One region of the Vagococcus sp. JNUCC 83 genome, then DNA from elsewhere that is predicted to be linked to it. Evidence: predicted binding sites of a transcription regulator. Region 1 holds the regulator's gene; the other holds the start of a gene.

Region 1 (7,618 bases):
TATGATATTGAACTACCAATTGCACTTATTTTAGCTGATATGGAGATTGAGGGCATTACGGTAAATGCGAGTCGTTTACAAGAAATGAAAGGTGAATTTGCTGAGCGACTTAGCGAAATTGAACAAACAATCTATAACCTAGCTGGCGAAGAATTTAATATCAATTCACCAAAACAATTAGGTGTGATTTTGTTTGAAAAAATGGGACTGCCTGTTATTAAAAAAACAAAAACAGGGTATTCAACCGCTGTTGACGTGTTAGAAAAATTACAAGGTGAGTCACCTATTATAGATAGTATTTTATCTTATCGTCAATTAGCAAAAATCCAGTCAACATATGTGGAAGGTTTACTGAAAGTTATTTTTGAAGACAATAAAATCCATACTAGATACATCCAAACATTAACACAAACTGGGCGGTTAAGTTCTGTGGACCCTAACTTACAAAATATTCCAATCCGATTAGAAGAAGGCCGTAAAATTCGTCAAGCCTTTGTTCCACGAAAAACAGGTTGGAAATTATTTGCATCTGATTATTCTCAAATTGAATTACGTGTGTTAGCAGCGATTTCAGATGATGAGCATTTAAAAGAAGCATTTATCGAAGGGATGGATATCCATTCTAGTACAGCCATGCGTGTGTTTGGCATAGAAAAAGCAGAAGACGTCGATAGTAATATGAGACGTCAAGCAAAAGCGGTTAACTTTGGGATTGTGTATGGGATTAGTGACTACGGTTTATCACAAAATTTAGGCATTACTCGAAAAGAAGCACAAGAATTTATTGATAGATACTTTGCCATGTATCCAGGGGTTAAAAAATACATGGAAGACATTGTTCGTGAGGCAAAAGACAAAGGCTATGTTGAAACGTTGTATCATCGCCGTCGTTATTTACCTGATATCAATGCTAGAAACTTTAACTTGCGTTCATTTGCTGAAAGAACAGCGATTAATACACCAATTCAAGGAAGTGCTGCTGATATCTTGAAGATTGCGATGATTAAAATTAATAAACGTCTTAAAGAAGAAAACATGCAAGCCACCATGCTATTACAAGTGCATGATGAGTTAGTTTTTGAAGCGCCAGAAGAAGAAATTCCAGCCTTACAAAAACTAGTTGAAGAAACGATGAATCATGCTGTTGATTTATCTGTGCCACTTAGAGCTGATAGTAGTTACGGCGATACATGGTATGATGCAAAATAAGTTAAAGGGGTCGAACGAATGCCTGAATTACCAGAAGTTGAAACAGTTAGAAAAGGACTGGTTCAACTTGTTAAAGGAAAAGAAATAAGCAACGTCATTGTTGACTGGGGACGAATTATTGAATCGCCTGAAGTAGATGACTTTATTCATACGTTGGTTGGTCAAACCATTTTAGATGTTGATCGACGTGGAAAGTTTTTAATTTTCAAACTGAGTCATAATGACATGATTAGCCATTTGCGAATGGAAGGAAAATTCGAGTATCACAATCAAGCTGACGATATCCAGAAACATACGCATGTTAGGTTTCAATTTACAGATGGAACAGAATTACGGTATTTAGATGTGAGGAAATTTGGTCGTCTATCACTGGAGTCAAAAGGCCAGGGTGAAGAGTATAAAGGAATCAAAAAACTTGGGCCAGAGCCTGTTTTACCTGATTTTGATTTGTCAGTTTTTAAAGAACAATTAAAGAAAAAACATCGTGCAATAAAACCATTATTATTAGACCAAACACTTGTGACTGGTTTAGGAAATATCTATGTGGATGAAGCATTGTATCAATCTTGTATCCATCCAGAACAAGTAGCAAGTCATTTAACCGATAAAGAAATTACTACGCTTCATACGGCGATTATTGATGTGTTGGCGACTGCTGTTAAAGCCGGTGGCACAACGATTAGAACGTATAAAAATGCTTTAGGAGATGCTGGGAATTTTCAAGTTTATTTGTCTGCTTATGGCAAACAAGGCGAAGCGTGTAAGCGATGTGGTCACACAATAGAAAAAATAAAAGTCGCTCAACGTGGCACGCATTTTTGTCCGGTCTGTCAAGTGGTACATGATTAGGGGGAAATCATATGACGTATTTATTAGGACTAACTGGGGGGATTGCTTCTGGAAAATCAACCATCAGTGATTATTTTAAAGCAAAAAATATCCCTGTGATTGATGCAGATTTGGTCGCTAGAGAAGTTGTTGAACCAGGCACTAAAGGACTTGAGCAGATTGTTCAAGACTTTGGCCAGTCAATTCTTTTAGCTGATGGCACACTAAATAGAAAAAAATTAGGGTCAATGATTTTTGAAGATAGTAAAAAGAGAGAGAGACTCAATGCTATTTTGTCGGGTGCTATTAGACAGAACATACTGGATAAAATATCAGAGCTAAAAAAATTACAACGTCCACTGATAGTGCTTGATATTCCTTTACTATATGAAGGTGGATACCAAGAGTTAGTGAATTCAGTGATGGTGTGTTATGTGCCTAAAGAGATTCAACTATCTCGTTTGATGAAACGTGACAAGTTGACAAAACAAGAGGCAATGAAACGAATCGATAGTCAAATGACTCTTGAAGAGAAGAATAAGTTAGCTGATGTTGTAATAGATAATAGTGGTCGAATTGATGACACCCTAAAACAAGTACAAACTTGGCTTGAACAAGAGAGATAAAAAAACCACCTGAGAATTTTATGCTCAGGTGGTTCTATTATTATTTAGTGGCTTTGTCTTTGCGTTTATACAAGCCAAATGTTAACACAAAACTAATTAACATAATGATAGATGCAATACCAATTGTTTTGACAACACTGTTTGTAAAGTTATTATCAAGTTTTGCCACAATGTTATTTTGGACATCTTTTGTTAAGTGTAATTCAGCAGGGTTTGATTGTTTTAATACACGAATAGAAGAGCCAGCACTTCCGATAACACTGGATTCCAATGATTTTTGGACTTGTGTTGGTAAGCCAACATTGTCTAAAGTGTGTGGAATATCATGTTGTAATTGTAACCCAAAGATAGTTCCGATAATCGCAATCCCTAAAGCTGAGCCGATTTGACGGACAGTAGATTGAATACTTGATCCTTGTCCAGATTGTGCAGGCGGTACATCTTTTAACACAATTGATGTTAACTGTGCAGAGGCAAATCCTAACCCAATGCCATAGACAACTAACCAAACAATAATCCAAGTTAATCCATTATTTGGGTCAACTGTTTTAAAGAAGCCGAAAAACCCGAGAGTCTCTAAAAATAATCCAAGAGAAACGACAAATGATGCCGATGTTTTCTGAACTATAAAGGATGCCATCCCGCCGGCTAGAAATGCTCCAAGTCCCATAACGGCTAAAATTCCACCAGCTTTGATTGGGCTTAGTGTTAAAATATTTTGTAAAAATAGTGGGAGTAAAAATAGTAACCCCGATTCTCCAATTGCCACAATTCCAGCAATGGTGTTTCCTAAAGAAAAGCTTTTGAATTTGAATAATGATAAATCGAGTAAATGGGATTTGTTTTGTTTAATCATGTGTGATTCCCAAACTAAGAATAGAGCAAAGAATAAGGCACCGACTACTAACAAAGTAGGAATAATAGATAAGTTAAATAATGTTGAATGATCGCCTTTAACATGCCACCAACCATAATTACGTCCTTCAATAATACCAAATACAAGTAAAATTAAACCAATGGTTGATAAAATAAAACCAACAAAGTCAAACCCACTTGTCATTTTTTCACCATATGTTTCTGGTAAATATTTTAATGACGCAAGGATAATAAACAGCCCAATCGGTAAATTAATCCAGAAAATCCAATGCCATGTCATGTAAGTTGTAAAGTATCCACCTAATAAGGGACCTATAGCTGCCATTCCAGAGATGACTGATCCCCAAACAGCAAAAGCGACGATTCGATCTTTTCCAAAGAAAAGAGCATTTACTGCTGAAAGTGTCGTCGGTAAAACGGTCGCACCACCAATCCCTTGAATGGTTCTAGCAGCCAGCATAAAAGTAATATTTTTAGAAAAGCTTGCCATAATCGACCCGATTAAAAAGACTGTAATCCCAATAATCAGCATTTTTTTTCGTCCGAAATTATCTGCGACACGTCCCATAGTAATCAATAATGAAGAAAAAATTAAAGAATAAAGAGTAATGATCCACTCAGCATCTGTAAATGATAATTTCAAATCCTTCATTATGACTGGTATAGACACATTAACAATGGTTCCGTCGATAACAACAAGTGAAACTGATAATGCTAAAATAGCTAGGGCCCACCATTTGTGTTTTATTGTTTTTTGTTGCGTAGTTGTTGCATCTGTCACTTCAAACACCTCACTTATAATTTTAGTACGATTGTATCTTACACCTAAAGTGACAACTTGTCACAAGAAAAGCAACGAAATCACAATTTTTTTACAAGTGTATAAAAATTATTAATTTAGATGCAAAATAGTCACTAGTATACTCAAAATATTCTAAAGAAATTCTTAAAATGACAAACAAGCTATGAGCAAGTTATCAGAGAATACCTAACAATTACGTGTTTATCTATACCAATAGTGGTGTTACATGTTATAATAGTGCTACTATTTCGTCTATTGAGACAGTTTTAAGAAGAGGTGAAGCAAATGCAATGTCCAAAGTGCCAGTATAGTAGTTCACGAGTGGTGGATAGTCGTCCTGCTGATGATAATCGTGCGATTCGTAGAAGAAGAGAATGCGAAAAGTGTGGTTTTCGTTTTACGACGTTTGAACGCATAGAAGTCTCACCGTTGCTTGTAGTAAAGAAAAATGGAGCACGTGAAGAATTTAACCGTGAAAAAGTATTAAGAGGGTTAGTGCGCTCAGCTGAAAAGCGTCCTGTTTCCATGGATCAGATGGAACAAGTGGTTGAGCGGGTTGAAACAAGAGTCAGAAACATCGGTGACAATGAAGTGTCTACAAATTTAATTGGCGAATACGTGATGGAAGAGTTAGTTAATTTAGATGAGATTGCTTACATCAGATTTGCTAGTGTTTATCGTCAATTTAAAGATATGAGTGTCTTTTTAGAAGAACTTCAGGAAATAATCGATAAAGAAAAAAACGAGTAATGTTATTTATAGAAAGTGATGTGAATTAGGTGTCTAAAACACAGACCCATTTAAAGCCTAAAGATACCTTTGAAGTTCATTATTATAGCCTACTAAATGGTGAAGATATGCGTGTTTTAAACCTATTGTACCAACCGATTATTGGTGGAAATGCACTAGTGCTGTATCAACATTTGATAACTAATGCAACAATGTTTAAAGAGCCAACGCGACATTTTACGTTGCAGGATATGATGAGTTATAGCTTACAAGAGGTATCTGAAGCAAGAGTAAAACTAGAAGCAATCGGTTTAGTCAAAACATATGTGCGTAAAAAAGATGACGGGTATCATTATATTTATTTTTTAGAAAATATTTTACCGCCTCATGTATTTTTATCTGATGATGCTTTATGTTTAATGCTTCTTGATCGTGTTGGTGAAGAACGTTTTAATTCCTTGATAGAGTTGTTTAAACCTAAAAAAATAGATTTGGATGGTTACACGAATATCACAAGTAATTATGTGGATGTGTTTCATATTTCTCAAGAAAGATTAGTTCAAGAAAATAGCATCTTGTCAACAGCAAGTAATGAAATGAAACACGTACCAAGCACTAAAAAAACAGTACCTGAAACAGACAGTTTTGATTGGCAGTTTTTCTTGGACAGCATATCTGGACTAAAATTAGATCAAGATTTCTTAGATAACGAATTTAAACCAATTGTTTTAACCGTGCATGGGTTATATGGTATTAATGAGTTGGAGATGAGCCAACATGTCAAGTTTTGTACAGACTATGTGACCAATCAAATTGACGTTAAGGCATTTAAACATCGAATTTATAAACAATATCATCAGTTAAATCAGTCAAGTCAACCTAATAAATCAGTCAATCAGCCAGTTACATATACTATGCAACAGCTTGATAGACATAAAAATGATTTGAAACATCAAGGGTTTACAACGCCTGAAATAGAAGTAATCGTTTCTTGTGAAAAAATTCCACCGCTTGTTTTTTTAAAAGCTATCAAAGAACAAAAAAATGGATTTGTGGCTCAAAATGAGCGATGGACAATTGAAAATTTAAAAACGCAATCGCCATTACCAGATGAAGTGATTAATATGTTGATTCACTATTCATTAGTCGTGTTGGACAATCCATCAATCAATCAAAATATGGTGAATACGATTGCCAATGATTGGGCACAACATAAAATTACTAAGGCTTCTGAGGCACTGAAACAAGTTAAAAATCACAAAAAAGAATCAGTCAATAAACAGGTTAAAAAGTCATATAATAAAAACTATACAAAAAAACCAATTCGAACTGAAACTCTGCCAGAATGGGCTAAAGAGTCCTCTACTCGTAAAGAAACCCCTCTCTTAGGAGATGAGTTATTGCAGTTAGAACAACAACTAAAACAATTTAATCAAGGTGGTGAGTCATCATGAAGCATATTAATCAACATCTCAATCGAACGGTAAAAAACCAAAATATTAATGATAGATTGATTGAATTGATGGATATTGTCCAAAAAGATAACGATGTTCAATCGTTTATTCAAGAGCATCGTGATAAACTAACTGATGAAGATATTTTAAAAAGCTCAGCGAAATTATATGAATTTGTCAAGGAAAAAGAAAAATTTCTAGCAAATGATGCGTCAATGATTGCTCCTGGATACGAACCAAAACTATTTTTAAATTACCATTTCATTGATGTAACGTATGTACCAACAGAAGAGCTAATTCGTAAAAAAGAATACGAAACGATCCGTAATCGGGTACACACCATTTCTATGCCAAAAGATATTAAAGATGCGTCATTGGACCAGTTTAACATCACTGCCGAAAGACGAGAAGCATTGAGTGAAGCTATCACATTTATGAATGACTACTCTAATGACCCAGATAATTTCCATCAAGGCTTATATTTATATGGAACGTTTGGTGTAGGTAAAACGTATTTGCTAGGAGCAATTGCTAATGGCTTAGCAACAAAAGGAGTAAAGAGTACCATTTTACATTTTCCAACATTTTGTGTGGAGATGAAACAATCAATAAAAGATGACAGTGTGGCATCTAAAATAGATTCGGTTAAAAAAACACCTATATTGATGCTTGATGATATTGGAGCCGACTCTATGAGTGCTTGGATACGAGATGATGTGTTAGGTGTTATTTTACAGTATCGTATGCAAGAAAAGTTACCAACGTTTTTTTCTTCGAACTTAGATATGAGACAATTAGAAGAAGAACACTTGCGATTTTCACAAAAAGGGGACGACGAGCCACTTAAAGCAAAGCGTATTATGGAACGTATTAAGTACCTATCTAAACAAATTACGATGATAGGTGAGAATCGCCGAGAGGATAGTGACTTTTAAAGAATGACTCGTTATCAAAAACTGATTGACAAAGGAATTACAGACTAGTATAATTATTTTTGTTGCTTAAGGAGTGATAGAATGAAATGGGCATTATCAGAATTAAATAAGTTTCGTGGAAGTCAATTAGATTTCTCTGAAACCATTGATTTAAGCGCC
Region 2 (7,618 bases), 910 kb from region 1:
TTTTGGTTGTCATTAAAATTACGCCAATCATCTAAATCATTTGATAATGGAATACGTGTATCTAACCAAAATTGTTCAGTCAATTTTTCCCAAGTTGACTTATCAATAATGTCTTCAACAGCATTCCAATTAATTGCTTGGTAATAACTATTGTCTAACGCAGTCATTTATTGCTCCTCCTTAAATAACACAGCTTTCACATTGATTACTTCCAATTTCTTCATCGTCGTCTGTATACGTACGAACGTAGTAAATTGATTTAACACCTTTATGGAAAGCGTAGTGACGTAAAATATTTAAGTCACGCGTTGTTTGTTTTGTTGTATTAGTTTTCCATTCATACAAGCCTTCAGGTATATCTGAGCGCATAAATAGAGTCAAGCTCATTCCTTGGTCGATATGTTTTTGAGCTGTCGCATAGACGTCAATGACTTTACGCATGTCCATATCATAAGCAGATGTGTAATAAGGCATGGTGTCATTTGATAAGAAAGGTGCTGGGTAATAGATTTTACCGATTTTCTTTTCTTGACGTTCTTCAATCAAACGAGTGATGGGGTGAATGCTAGCACTTGTATCATTGATATAAGAAATTGAACCATTTGGTGCAACGGCTAAACGGTTTTGATGATACAAACCGAACTCTTTAATCGATTGTTTTAATGCTTCCCAGTCGTTTGCTGTTGGAATAAAAATACCATCAAATAACTCTTTGACTTTATCAGATGACGGTTTGATGTCATCATTGATATACATGTCAAAGTACTCTCCCGTAGCATATTTTGAGTTTTCAAAGTTATCGAACGATTCATTACGTTCTTTTGCAATATTGTTACTTTCAACGAGTGTCCAGTAGTTTAATAACATAAAGTACACATCAGTAAATTCTAATGACTCTTTTGAACCATACTCCATTTGATTTTTAGCAAAGTAAGTATGTAATCCCATAGCCCCTAAACCAATTGTGTGATTTAGTCGGTTACCGTTTTGGATTGATGGAACCACTTCAATATCAGAAGCGTCTGTGATATAAGTGAGTGCTCGTGTCATTGTTTTAACAGATTTTCCAAAGTCTGGACTATCCATTAGGTTAACAATATTTGTAGAGCCTAAGTTACAAGAAATATCTGTTCCAAGGACGTCATATTCTTGACGATCATTAATGACAGATGGTTTTTGGACCTGTAAGATTTCAGAACACAAGTTACTCATAATAATTTTGCCATCAATAGGGTTTGCACGGTTGGCAGTATCGATATTGATGATATAAGGGTAACCTGATTCTTGTTGTAATTTACTAATTTCATTTTCTAAGTAACGCGCATCAATTTTTTGTTTTCTAATGCGAGGATTCGCAACTAAGTTATCATATTCTTCCGTGATATCGATATAAGAAAATGGAACGCCGTACTCTTTTTCGACACTATACGGACTAAATAAATACATGTCCTCATTATTGCGAGCTAATTCGTAAAATTTATCTGGTACTAATAACCCAAGAGAGAGTGTTTTAACACGGATTTTTTCATCAGCATTTTCTTTTTTGGTTGATAAAAACATTTCAATGTCTGGATGGAAGACGTTTAAGTAAACCACACCAGCTCCTTGACGTTGGCCAAGTTGGTTACTATAACTAAAACTATCTTCAAATAGTTTCATTACAGGTACCACACCACTAGCAGCACCCTCAAACCCTTTAATCGGAGCGCCAGCTTCACGTAAGTTTGATAGTGTAATACCAACACCACCACCAATACGAGATAATTGCAGCGCGCTATTGATAGAGCGTCCGATACTATTCATATCATCTGTCACTTGGACTAAGAAGCAAGAAACTAACTCACCACGGCGTTTACGCCCAGCATTTAAAAATGAGGGTGTTGCTGGTTGGTAACGCTGATGAATCATTTCATCTGCTAAATTTAAAGCTAGTTCTTCATTGCCATCAGCAAAATACAAAGCATTAAATGCTACACGATCTTCATAACGCTCTAAGTATTGTGTGCCGTCGTTTGTTTTTAAGGCATATTGAGAATAAAACTTATAGGCAGCCATAAATGATTTAAACGTAAAGTGTTGTGATTCTAAGTAAGCGTATAATGATTCAATAAATTCTAGTGAATAGTTTTTTAAAAAGTCTTCTTCTAAATAATCATGTTCAGTTAAAAAAGCAAGTTTTTCTTCTATAGAAGAAAACTGCTTTGTGTTAGGTTCCACATTTTCTTTAAAAAACGCATCAAGTGCTTCTTTATCTTTATATAAGGGAATTTGATCATTTACGGGGCGGTTAATTTCGTTGTTAAGTTCGAAATACGTTACATCAGTCAGGTCTTTTAGACTCAAATTCATTCACTACTTTCTTAAAGTTTTTTACATCCTCATCTGTTCCACTAAATTCAAAAGAAAATATAAGAGGAATATTGTAATCTTTAGCAATATCTTTTGCTGTAAAAACAAATAAGTCCCCAAAATTAAGGTTGCCACTACCAGCAACACCTAATAAGTGGCCTTGATTGGTTTTGTACTCAATAAAATCGTTCACTACTTCGGTGACTTCTTTGTCATAAGTAGGAACGATCAATAGGAAATCTTCATTCATTTCATGAAAAGGATTTGTTGTATCAATCTCATAGAACGGAAAATTTAGTTTATTAATAAAACGTCTTGTCTGTCCGGTTAAAGAAAAAAAGACTAATTTCATGTCTAAACAGCCAACGTTCTTAATTGGTCAGGTCTAAACCCAACGATTGTGACCGTTTCATCCATTGTTTTTAAGACAGGGACGCTTTGGAAGCCTTGTTCTTTTAATGAATCGATATATTGTGGTTCATTATCTATATTAATTTCGTTAAATTCGACATTTTTTTGTGCTAAAAATTTCTTTGTCATTAAACATTGAGGGCAGTTATTTTTTGTATAAAGTGTGATAGTATCCATGGCTATTTCCTCCTAATTTGTACTAAATAATATATTTATAAGTATAGCTTGAAATAAAAAAAAGTCAACAACGAAACACTAGATATAGTGTCCTTGGTTGCTGAAACCTACTAGTTATTGTGTTTTTAGAGGGAAATAAATATTTCATCTATTTCTACTTTATTGTGAACAACAGTCTCTAGTATAGACATAGAAAGGATAAAAGTAAATAGAGAAAACTTCAAAAAAATGACAATTTTGTCGCGTGGTCGGACGAAACTCTTCATAAAGTCATATTAAATTATCTATATAATATTAGATAGTATAAACGCTTTCTATAAATGATGGACATTTTAAAATACATACGTTATATTTAATAGATAAGATGTTTATCCTCTTACTATTTATAAAGAGGAGTGAATGAAAATGATAAAAGATGGTGGGATAATGACGAATAGGTACGTAGAAGAGGCAAATCAATTATTTGATCAAGCAATCTATATTGCGACAGAAAAAATAAATATATTTGAGAAGACACTTTGGTATAGACAACTGAATTATTCTGAACAAATGATGTCACGACAAATTATTTTGTATTTTAGCGAGTATATGTTTGACTATCATTTTCAAACATTAAACGAATGGGATGAAGTCGCTTTACAAGATGTATTATTGGATATTTTTCCTCATAAAATTGTAGCCGGTCCCAATTTTTTTGAAAAAGCAATCAACGTTTTGAAAAAATTCTTTGAGTTTTTATATTATCATGAAGAAGTGAAACAGGGAGTTAAACTATCAAACAAAGCGACAGAGATAGGTGATATTGTGTTAGTGGAAGTTGAAGCGATATTACGTGATACAACAGAACAAGATTTGTTGTCTTTAGGAGAGGAGTTAGGTCTAGATATTAGCAGTTTGGATGATATTGATTGTTTGTATCGTTTAGCTGAAAAGGTACAAAAAAGTGAGACTAAAACACAACATATTGTGCCAATAAAAACGCAAGAAATCTAGATAACACCTTGCAGAGAAAATCTACAAGTGATATAATAGACTTGTTCATTTCTTGGGGCTGTTAGCTCAGTTGGTAGAGCAACGGACTCTTAATCCGTGGGTCATGGGTTCGAACCCCCTACAGCCCATATAAGTAGGAACGTTGATATGTAAGCATTTGTTAAGGTGCTTGTATATCAGCGTTTTTTTTAAATTTATTAAATGCTATTGTATTAAGAGTAAATATGAGATAATGCAAAGGGTTTTTAATACGATTAAAAAACATTTGATGGTATAATGGTGTCTAAAGAGATGGAGGATGATACGTGATGAAAAAATCAACAAAATATGCCATTGCAGCAACAGGTGTCATTGGTGTAGTCATGGTAACCAAACTGACCAAAAAAGGAATTGAAAAAACATCAGAATCTGTGAATCGCTTGAAGTATAAATTATTGGTTAAAGATAAACTACAAGATAACCAAAACTTATTAGGTATTGTGAATGATTTAGATGATGAAGAGTTAAAGACGATGGTTAGCGTATTTGAACGTTTAGAAACAGAACCTACAGATCGTCATATTGAATCGTATTTAAAATCAAAAATCGATGCAATTAAAACACATACTAAATAGTGGTGATTTGATTAAAATAACAAAAAATACAAAAAAAGTTGAGATTTCTCTCAACTTTTTTTGCTTCCATAAGACTAGACTTTGTAAGGGAAGGGGAAACCTAGTCTTACTTCAAGTATTAGCCGAATAAATTAAATGAATTAATTTATATATTAAGTTTAAGTGATATATCAGAAAGTAACAATGGAAAAGATCAACTTAATTAAATAACACAGATTATAATGTTTATAAACATTGATAAATCAACTGATTTCAAGTTATCATTTTTTTCTCATACATACGCAAATTACAAAAATAAAATAAGTAAAAATCACTGAAAAGCATTATTAAAAAATGAAAGGTGTATGAAAATCTGAAATGTTTTTTAAGTATCTAAAATGTTGTATAATAGAAAAGACGACTTTTATGACAAAGAAAAATAGAACGTATAAGGACGGTGACGGATAGTGAAAAAAATATTAGTTGTAGATGATGAGAAGCCAATTTCAGATATAGTAAAGTTTAATTTAACCAAAGAAGGTTACGAAGTATTTACTGCCTTTGATGGTGAGGAAGCCGTAGGAATGGTTGATGAGGTAACACCTGATTTGATTATTCTCGATTTGATGTTACCAAAAAAAGATGGCCTGGAAGTGTGCCGAGATGTACGTAAAAAATACGATACACCAATTATTATGGTTACAGCAAAAGACTCTGAAATTGATAAAGTGTTAGGTTTAGAATTAGGGGCAGATGATTATGTTACTAAACCATTTTCTAACCGGGAGTTGGTAGCACGTGTGAAAGCTAATTTACGTCGTCATGATAATACGACTGCTAAAATAGAAGAAGCACCAAGTAATGAGTTGACAATTGGTGCATTAACCATTCATCCAGATGCTTATGTTGTCTCAAAACGCGGAGAAACGATTGAGTTGACTCACCGTGAATTTGAATTATTGCACTATTTAGCAAAACATATTGGTCAAGTCATGACACGTGAGCATCTTCTTCAAACTGTTTGGGGATATGATTACTTTGGTGATGTGCGTACTGTTGATGTCACAGTGAGACGTTTAAGAGAAAAAATTGAAGATAACGCTAGTCATCCAAACTGGTTGATTACTCGTCGTGGTGTAGGCTACTATCTTAGAAATCCAGAACAAGATTAGGTGAGTCATATCATGAAAAAAAAGAGAATCTCCTTTTTTTCATCTGTTCATTTTAAAATAGCACTCGTTTTCGTGTTGCTGTTGATGATTTCGATTGAAATTATAGGGGCTATTTTTATTAGAGTACTAGAAACATCTACTATTCAAACTTTTGAATACAATATAACAAATCAAGTGGAGACACTTGCGACAAATCTTAGTTCTGAAATTAGTAAAAAAGATGACTCGCAACAAGAATCAAATTTAAAACGAATATTAGATGAATTTTCAAAAAATGATATTTTAGAAGTCCGTTTGGTGGATGATAAAGGGATTGTCATCGCAACAAGTGACCCTAATCTTCAAGGGGATGTAGGGAAGAAAAATGATTATGAATTATTTAATTCATTTAATCAGAAAAAAGAAGAACGAACAGATCCCCAAACAGGACAGCGAGTATTTATAAATATCGAGCAAATCTATTCTCCTACAGGGGATACAGTGATTGGTTCGTTATATGTCAAAAGTAATATTGAAAGCAAGTATCAGCAAGTTAGCGACATCACATTAATATTTTTTTATGCGTCGATGATTGCTTTGATGTTTACACTTCTTATAGCTCTACTGGTGTCAAGAACCATTACTAAACCAATTGGAGAGATGAAAGAACAAGCTGATCGTATTGCAAACGGTGATTATTCTGGTCAAGTTGAAGTATATGGAAAAGATGAGTTAGGGCAGTTGGGAGAAACGTTTAATGAGTTGTCTTATCGTGTCAAAGAGACACAAGAAACGATGGATGCTGAGCGACGTCGATTAGATAGCGTATTAACACACATGTCTGATGGGGTTATTGGGACGGATAGACGTGGTAATATTATCTTAATCAACGACACAGCTCTTAACTTACTCCGTATTGGTACAGAAGATGTGATTAATCAGTCCATTTTAGAATTATTAAAATTGGAAGATGAGTATGGTTTTAGAGATTTGCTTGAAGTTCAGGAAGATATCTTACTTGATTTTAGTGAAGAATTTAGCGAGACAGTATTGATTCGTGCGGAATTTTCAATGATTCGTCGTGAGTCTGGTTTTATTAGTGGATTGGTATGTGTGCTACACGATGTGACGAAAAAAGAAAAAGATGAGGAAGAGCGGCGCCAGTTTGTCTCTAATGTGTCTCATGAGCTAAGAACACCTCTAACAAGTATGAAAAGTTATATTGAAGCCTTGGCAGATGGTGCTTGGCAAGACCCAGAAGTCGCTCCTGAATTTTTAAAAGTTACTCAAGAAGAAACTAACCGTATGATTCGTATGATTAATGACCTACTTCAGTTGTCTCGTATGGATTCAAATAAAATTGAACTACAAAAAGAGTTAGTCAACTTGAATGAGATGTTTAACTATGTGTTAGATCGTTTTGATATGCTTATTAAAGATAGCGATAAAAATTATGTGATAAAAAGAGAGTTCACTCAGCGAGCTATTTGGGTTGATATTGATACTGATCGCATCATTCAAGTATTGGATAATATCCTAAATAATGCCATGAAATACTCACCAGATGGTGGAACAATTACCTGTCGATTACTAGAAACACATAAAAATGTGGTTTTAAGCATTTCTGATGAGGGATTAGGTATTCCAAAGCAGAACTTAGGCCGTGTATTTGATCGTTTCTTCCGAGTGGATAAAGCCCGTTCTCGTGCAATGGGTGGTTCAGGTCTTGGTTTAGCTATTTCAAAAGAATCAATACTGGCTCATGGTGGTAATATTTGGGCTGAAAGTGAGGAAAATAAAGGCTCAACATTCTTTATTTCACTACCTTATGAACCTTACGAGGAGGATCTATGGGAATGAGCAAAATGGGAGAGCATTTTTTAAAAATAGGTACCATAGCAATGGTATTACTAAGTTTGTTTTTGTCTTGGAAAATATGGACGA

Evidence for each region. Region 1 encodes NrdR, which represses ribonucleotide reductase genes. Its sites were predicted from a motif close to ACACNATATATNGTGT; they were not measured.
Region 2: the regulator NrdR is predicted to act here: its motif matches at 3,013-3,028, upstream of nrdH (glutaredoxin-like protein NrdH).

What each region holds. Positions count from the first base shown of each region.
Region 1 is NZ_CM132204.1:917,244-924,861, reverse strand. It holds gene polA (DNA polymerase I) at 1-1,209, shown strand, start outside; gene mutM (DNA-formamidopyrimidine glycosylase) at 1,228-2,058, shown strand; gene coaE (dephospho-CoA kinase) at 2,070-2,663, shown strand; gene JNUCC83_RS04330 (MFS transporter) at 2,704-4,320, opposite strand; gene nrdR (transcriptional regulator NrdR) at 4,627-5,091, shown strand; gene JNUCC83_RS04320 (replication initiation and membrane attachment family protein) at 5,121-6,524, shown strand; gene dnaI (primosomal protein DnaI) at 6,521-7,459, shown strand; gene JNUCC83_RS04310 (YceD family protein) at 7,541-7,618, shown strand, end outside.
Region 2 is NZ_CM132204.1:1,831,301-1,838,918, reverse strand. It holds gene nrdF (class 1b ribonucleoside-diphosphate reductase subunit beta) at 1-167, opposite strand, end outside; gene nrdE (class 1b ribonucleoside-diphosphate reductase subunit alpha) at 181-2,343, opposite strand; gene nrdI (class Ib ribonucleoside-diphosphate reductase assembly flavoprotein NrdI) at 2,321-2,701, opposite strand; gene nrdH (glutaredoxin-like protein NrdH) at 2,704-2,937, opposite strand; gene JNUCC83_RS08905 (hypothetical protein) at 3,337-3,930, shown strand; tRNA gene JNUCC83_RS08900 (tRNA-Lys) at 3,986-4,058, shown strand; gene JNUCC83_RS08895 (hypothetical protein) at 4,239-4,544, shown strand; gene yycF (response regulator YycF) at 4,991-5,695, shown strand; gene walK (cell wall metabolism sensor histidine kinase WalK) at 5,708-7,534, shown strand; gene JNUCC83_RS08880 (YycH family regulatory protein) at 7,531-7,618, shown strand, end outside.